DNA from 3 places in the Streptomyces sp. NPDC026589 genome. Region 3 is predicted to be linked to each of the others. Evidence: riboswitches for the same ligand, from Rfam matches in the RefSeq annotation. Region 3 holds a riboswitch; each other region holds the start of a gene.
The links. A riboswitch is a leader RNA that binds a small molecule or an ion and turns the genes downstream of it on or off. The one in region 3 is predicted to bind cobalamin.
Positions count from the first base shown of each region.

Region 1: it holds a riboswitch for cobalamin, as region 3 does, so the genes downstream of both, AB0F29_RS31120 (ribonucleoside-diphosphate reductase subunit alpha) here and AB0F29_RS34735 (iron ABC transporter permease) in region 3, are expected to answer to the same signal.
Region 2: it holds a riboswitch for cobalamin, as region 3 does, so the genes downstream of both, metE (5-methyltetrahydropteroyltriglutamate--homocysteine S-methyltransferase) here and AB0F29_RS34735 (iron ABC transporter permease) in region 3, are expected to answer to the same signal.

Region 1 covers NZ_JBEZYG010000022.1:70,556-72,814, forward strand. The annotation lists gene AB0F29_RS31115 (GNAT family N-acetyltransferase) at 62-571, shown strand; cobalamin riboswitch at 624-760, shown strand; gene AB0F29_RS31120 (ribonucleoside-diphosphate reductase subunit alpha) at 896-2,259, shown strand, end outside.
Region 2 covers NZ_JBEZYG010000032.1:76,200-78,458, reverse strand. The annotation lists gene cobF (precorrin-6A synthase (deacetylating)) at 1-56, shown strand, start outside; gene AB0F29_RS36815 (hypothetical protein) at 163-360, opposite strand; cobalamin riboswitch at 683-898, shown strand; gene metE (5-methyltetrahydropteroyltriglutamate--homocysteine S-methyltransferase) at 1,063-2,259, shown strand, end outside.
Region 3 covers NZ_JBEZYG010000028.1:50,330-52,588, reverse strand. The annotation lists gene AB0F29_RS34740 (endonuclease/exonuclease/phosphatase family protein) at 1-601, shown strand, start outside; cobalamin riboswitch at 705-833, shown strand; gene AB0F29_RS34735 (iron ABC transporter permease) at 934-2,043, shown strand; gene AB0F29_RS34730 (ABC transporter ATP-binding protein) at 2,043-2,259, shown strand, end outside.

The DNA.
Region 1 (2,259 bases), on a different contig from region 3:
GTGTTGACGTGGGTGTTGACGTGGGTGTTGACGTGGGTGTTGACGTGGGAGCGAGTGGCTGATGGATCTGACGATCAGGGCGGCGGAGCCCGGCGAGTACGCCGCCCTCGGCGGGATCATCGCCGAGGCGTATCTCGGCGACGGTCTGCTGGACGGCCCGCGGGATCCGTATCTGCTCAAGCTGCGGGCGGTGGAGCAGCGTGCGGCCGAGGCCGAGGTCCTCGTCGCGCTCGACGTGGACGGGGCGGTGCTCGGCGGCGTGACGTATGCCGCACCCGGCACCCCGTGGCGCGACATCGCCGGTCCGGACGAGGCCGAGTTCCGGATGCTGGCGGTGGCCCTCGATGGGCGTGGGCGGGGCGTGGGAGAGGCTCTCGTGCGGGCGTGCGTCGAGCGCGCCCGGTCCGCCGACGGCGTGCGGGCGCTGGTGCTGTCGACGCGGCCGGGCATGCTCGGAGCCCATAGGATCTACCGTCGGCTCGGCTTCGTACGGACCCCCGAACGGGACTGGGAACCGGTGCCGGCACTACGGCTCATGACCTTCCGACTGGAGCTGGAGGCGCCTTCCTGAGGGGCGCGTTGAATCGCCGCGACACAACATGTGGGGGCCGCTTCATCCGGCGGCCCCCACATGTATGCTCGACCTCGCTGTCGCCGCAGGGGAATCCGGTGCGAATCCGGAACTGTCCCGCAACGGTGTGATCGGTGCGCTTTTGCGCACCCGCAAGTCCGAAGACCTGTCGACAGCGCGTCCGGCTCGACCGAACCGGACGCCAGACGTCCGGGTCTCGCGGATAGGCCGGTGGACGCCGTCAGCTGTGCTGCCCTGCCCCGGGTTTCGCGCTGCCCGGCTTCCCCGCCTGCCGCCGGCCCCTGCCGAGCGAGGGAAAGCCCAGTGACCATCGCGCCCGCCGATCCGGTTTCAGCCACCGAATCCGCTGCCTCCACCACGTCCGGAGCAGGCACGAACGACGGACCCGGGACCGCCCTGCTGCGGACCCTGACCGACCTCACCGTCGATCTTCCCGACACCGACCCCGGACGGGTCGCCGCCGCCGCGCTGCGCGGACGCAACGCCCGCTCCGACGAGGCCGAGCTGCGCTCGCTGGCCACCGAGGCCGCCGCGGGGCTCATCTCCGAGGACCCGGCGTACTCCCGGCTGGCGGCCAGGCTGCTGACCCGCACGATCGCGGACGAGGCCGCGGGCCAGGGCGCGACGTCCTTCTCCGCCTCGGTCGCCGTGGGCCACCGCGAGGGCCTGATCGCGGAGCGCACCGCCGCGTTCGTCGCGCTCCACTCGGCCGCCCTGGACAAGCTCGTCGAACAGGCCCTGGCGGACGGCGCCGACGACCGCTTCGGCTACTTCGGTCTGCGGACGCTGCACAGCCGCTACCTGCTGCGCCACCCGATCTCCCGGCAGGTCATCGAGACCCCGCAGCACTTCATGCTGCGCGTGGCCGCGGGCCTCGCCGAGGACGAGTCGGTGCGGGCGCTGGACGAGGTCGCCGCGCTCTACGGGCTGATGAGCCGGCTGGACTACCTCCCCTCCTCCCCCACGCTCTTCAACTCCGGCACCCGGCACCCGCAGATGTCCTCCTGCTATCTGCTGGACTCGCCCAAGGACGAGCTGGACTCGATCTACGACCGCTACCACCAGGTGGCGCGGCTCTCCAAGCACGCGGGCGGCATCGGTCTCTCGTACTCCCGCATCCGCGCCCGGGGGTCGCTGATCCGGGGCACCAACGGGCACTCCAACGGCATCGTGCCGTTCCTGAAGACGCTGGACGCCTCCGTCGCGGCGGTGAACCAGGGCGGCCGGCGCAAGGGCGCGGCGGCGGTCTACCTGGAGACCTGGCACGCGGACATCGAGGAGTTCCTGGAGCTCCGCGACAACACGGGCGAGGACCAGCGGCGTACGCACAACCTGAACCTGGCGCACTGGATCCCGGACGAGTTCATGCGCCGGGTCGACGCGGACACCGAGTGGTCGCTGTTCTCCCCCGCCGACGTGCCCGAGCTGGTCGACCTGTGGGGCGACGCGTTCGACGCGGCCTACCGGGCGGCCGAGGCCAAGGGCCTGGCGCGCAGGACGATTCCGGCACGTGAGCTGTACGGCCGGATGATGCGGACCCTCGCGCAGACAGGCCAGGGCTGGATGACGTTCAAGGACGCCTCCAACCGGACCGCGAACCAGACCGCCGAGCCGGGCCGGGTCGTGCACTCCTCCAACCTGTGCACGGAGATCCTCGAAGTCACGGA
Region 2 (2,259 bases), on a different contig from region 3:
GCTGGATCATGGACACCTACCTGCTGAGCCGACCGCCCGGCGCGGGCGGCGACTGACGGCCGATGACTGACGGGTCCACGTCGAGGCGCGGGCGGCGAGGGCCTCCGCACCCCGTCGTCGGACCAACAGGGGCGTCAGGGGTGTCAGGGAGTGTCGGGGGTGTCAGCGCCGGGTCTCGTGCGCCCTGATCACGCCGAGCCCGTGCCCCAGGCTCGGGCATTCGGCGGTGAGGTCGTCGCCCCGCACCAGGTAGTCGTGCACCCGGCCGTCCGCCGGTCGTTCGATCGCGCGATACAGCGTGCCGTTCACGGTGATCGTCCAGTCGTCGCCGTCCTGGGCCCACCCGACTGTCTTCTTCATCTGGCGTATTCCGTTTCCTCGGTCGGCCTCGCCGCGGGTCGGCGGCCGTGTAGTGGGAAGAAGAACGGCTTGTGACGCTCGGTGGTTCCGCAGTCCCTACGCCATTCGGTTACATCTGTGTCACTGTCACCTCCAGTGGACGCGGCCGACCTGACCAGTGGTCAGCACGCGGCTGACGAACGGCCGAACGAGCGGGGAACGGGCGTGGCGCGGCGTCCCGCCGCGACGGAGTCCGAGCCGGCGTCGGGGGAGTTCACCGACCCGTGTCTCACGTCACCATCCGAAGTGTGAACAACGGTGTGCGCGGGCCGGGCGTCCGCTTAGGCTGATCGGCGCAGCTGGTTCGCCCTGTCCGCCAGGCAGGGTGTCGTAAGAGGGAACCCGGTGGGAATCCGGGACTGCCCCGCAGCGGTGAGTGGGAACGACCGCCGTCATACGCACTGGGCCCGGCCGGGTCTGGGAAGCGACGGTCATTAGGTGTCTGCCCCGGCAGACGTGCCCGCGAGTCCGAAGACCTGCCCGTTGCCCGCACGCGACCGTTCGCGTGCGGAGATCTCGGTGACCTCGTGGGCGGGTCGGCGTAACCACCGGGCGGACGGACACGGTTCCACGTGTCCCGGTCTCCGCCCGATGCGTCATCCCTCCGCGTCCGCGTCCCGTCCCGGGGTCTGTCCCGCAGACACGCTCGCGAAGGAGAGTCACGTGACAGCGAAGCCCGCAGCCGCGGCAGCACAGGCCACCGTGTACGGCTACCCCCGCCAGGGCCAAAACCGTGAACTGAAGAAGGCCATCGAGGGTTACTGGAAGGGCCGCGTCGACGCCGACGTCCTCCGTAAGACCGCCGCCGAGCTGCGCCGGGGAACCTGGCAGCGGCTCGCCGAGGCCGGAGTCCACGAGGTGCCGACCGGTGACTTCTCGTACTACGACCATGTCCTGGACACCAGCGTCATGGTCGGCGCCGTCCCCGAGCGGCACCGCGAGGCCGTCGACGTCGACGCCCTCGACGGCTACTTCGCCATGGCCCGGGGCACGCAGGACGTCGCCCCGCTGGAGATGACGAAGTGGTTCGACACCAACTACCACTACCTGGTACCTGAGTTGCGGCCGGACACGGCGTTCGCCGCCGACTCCGCCAAGCAGGTCGCCGAGTTCCAGGAGGCGCTGGCCCTCGGTCTGACGCCCCGGCCGGTGCTGGTCGGACCCGTCACCTATCTCCTGCTCGCCAAGGCGGCCCCCGGGGTGGCGGCGGACTTCGAGCCGCTGACTCTCCTGGACCGGCTGCTTCCCGTGTACGCCGAGGTCCTCGCCGACCTGCGCGCGGCGGGCGCCACGTGGGTGCAGCTGGACGAACCCGCACTCGTCCAGGACCGCACCCCGGCCGAGCTGAACGCCGCCGCCCGCGCCTACCGCGAGCTCGGCGGACACGCCGACCGGCCCCGACTTCTGGTCGCCTCCTACTTCGGGCGGCTCGGCGAAGCGCTGGCGGTCCTGGCCAAGGCCCCCGTCGACGGGCTGGCCCTGGACTTCACCGAGTCCGGCGCGGGGAACCTCGACGACCTCGCGGCGGCCGGCGGACTGCCCGGCAAGCGCCTGGTCGCCGGTGTCGTGAACGGCCGCAACATCTGGATCAACGACTACGAGAAGTCGCTCGCCACCCTCGGCACCCTCCTCGGCCTCGCCGGCCGGGTCGACGTCTCCGCCTCCTGCTCCCTCCTCCATGTCCCGCTGGACGCCGACGCCGAGCAGGGCATCGATCCGGGGATCGCCCGCTGGCTCGCCTTCGCCCAGCAGAAGACCGAGGAGATCGTCGTTCTGGCCCGTGGTCTGGGCGGCGGCACGGACACCATCGCGGCCGAACTCGCCGCCAACCGCGCCGACCTGGCCTCACGCACCGACGCC
Region 3 (2,259 bases):
ACTGGAGGAGCTGGACCCGGCGGTCCGGAGGACGTACGAGAAGGAGCTGGCGACGACGTACCCGCACCACACGGTGCTGGGCACGGTCGGCGTGTGGAGCGGGCTGCCGCTGTCGGACACCCGCCCGGTCGACGTCGAGATGGACGCCGGACCGCTGGGGGACGCGAAGCCCGACGACGTCAGACTGGAGTACAACCGGGGGCTGCGCACCACGGTGGCCACGGACCACGGGCCCCTGGCGGTGTACGTGACGCACCTCGGATCCGTACGGGTGAATCCCCGGGCGGGCCTCTCGTCGGGCCAACGGGACGCCGGCGCGCAGTCGCTCGGCCGGGCCGTCGCCGCCGAGCGGAACGAGCGGGTGGTGCTGCTCGGCGATCTGAACGGAACCCTGGACGACCGCGCGTACGCGGGCATCACCTCGCGGATGCGATCGGTGCAGGAGGCGGCGGGCGACGGGTTCGGCTTCAGCTGGCCCGCCGCCTTCCCGGTGGTGCGGATCGACCAGATCCTGGTCCGGGGCGTGGAGCCGGAGAGCTCGTGGCTGCTGCCCGCGACCGGCAGCGACCACCTCCCGGTGGCGGCCCGCATCAGCTGGTGAACACCGTGGAGGCATCCGGACTCATCCGGGCCTCCCTCCCGCCTCGGGGAGGGCGACAGAACCTTCCGTGTGCCGCTGCCGTTCACCCTCCGCCGGGGGAGGGGGAACGCACGCGCTAGGCTGCGTTCCGCCACGGGGGAAGTCCGGTCGAAATCCGGCGCTGACCCGCAACGGTAGACGGAGCCTCCAGGCTCCGTGAGCCCGATCACCCGTGGCCGAGAAGGCTCCTGACGATTCGCCGTGGACTGCGAATGGGCGCTGCGCGGGGCGGCCGCCGTCCGGGGCCGCTCCTCATCGCGCGACGCACGGCCCGAGGCGAAAGCGACCGGCCTGTGGCCACGTCACTCGACCGCATACCCTCCAAGCCGTCGCGCCCCGCGTACGTCGGCACCGGACCGGCTCCACCCCGGCGCGTACCCCTGCCGTTCCTCCTGGCCGGCCTGTGCGCGGCCCTGCCCCTCTCCCTCCTCTGCGGGGCGGCACTCGGGGCGTCGGGGCTCTCCTGGGCGGAGGTGACGCGCTACCTGTGGGCAGGGCTGACCGGCGGGGCCATCGGCCCCGACGAGGTCCCGGCCTACACCATCGTCTGGGAACTGCGCCTGCCACGAGCCGTGCTGGCGGCCGTCGTCGGGGCCGGCCTGTCCGCCATTGGCGTCGCCGTCCAGGCCATGGTGCGCAACGCGCTGGCCGACCCGTTCGTCCTCGGTATCTCCTCGGGCGCGGCGGTCGGCGCCAACGCCGTACTCATCTTCGGTGCCTTGGGGGCGCTGGGCATCTGGGCGCTGTCCACGGCGGCGTTCCTCTCCGCGCTCCTCGCCATGCTGCTCGTGTACGCGGTGGCCCGTACCGAACGCGGACTGACCCCGCTGCGGCTCGTCCTGACGGGGACCGCGATGTACTACGGGTTCTCCGCCGTCACCACGTTCATGGTGTTCGCTGCCGAGCGCGGGGAAGCGGCCCGCTCCGCGATGATGTGGCTGCTCGGCAGCCTGAGCGGGGCCAACTGGGCCGCCGTGCCGATCGCCGCCGGAGCGGTGCTCGCCGGCCTCGCGCACCTCGGCTGGTCGGCACGGCGCCTGAACGCCCTCGCCATGGGCGACGAGACCGCCGCCGCACTCGGGGTCGATCCCGGGAGGCTGCGCAAGGAGCTCTTCCTCGTCTCCGCGGCCGTCACCGGGGCGGTCGTCGCGGTGAGCGGAGCGATCGGCTTCGTCGGCCTGATGGTCCCGCACGCCGCACGGATGCTGGTCGGCGCGGACCACCGCCGGCTCCTGGCCGTAGCCCCTCTGGCGGGAGCCGTCCTGCTGATCTGGGTGGATGTCCTCTCGCGCGTGGTGCTGGCACCGGCCGAGCTGCCGGTGGGCGTCCTCACCGCGGTCATCGGCGTTCCCTGCTTCATTCTCCTCATGCGCCGGCGCTCCTACTCCTTCGGAGGCATCTGATGCGGATCGACATCGACGCGCTGACCGTCGAGATCGCCGGTGCACGGCTCGTGGACCAGGTCACCCTGGGCGCGGCCGACGGGCAGCTCGTCGGCCTGGTCGGTCCCAACGGCAGCGGGAAGTCGACCCTGTTGCGCTGTGTCTACCGGGCCCTGCGCCCCTCGGCCGGCGCCGTGAGGATCGGCGGTGAGGACCTTCACGCCCTGAGCACGCGGG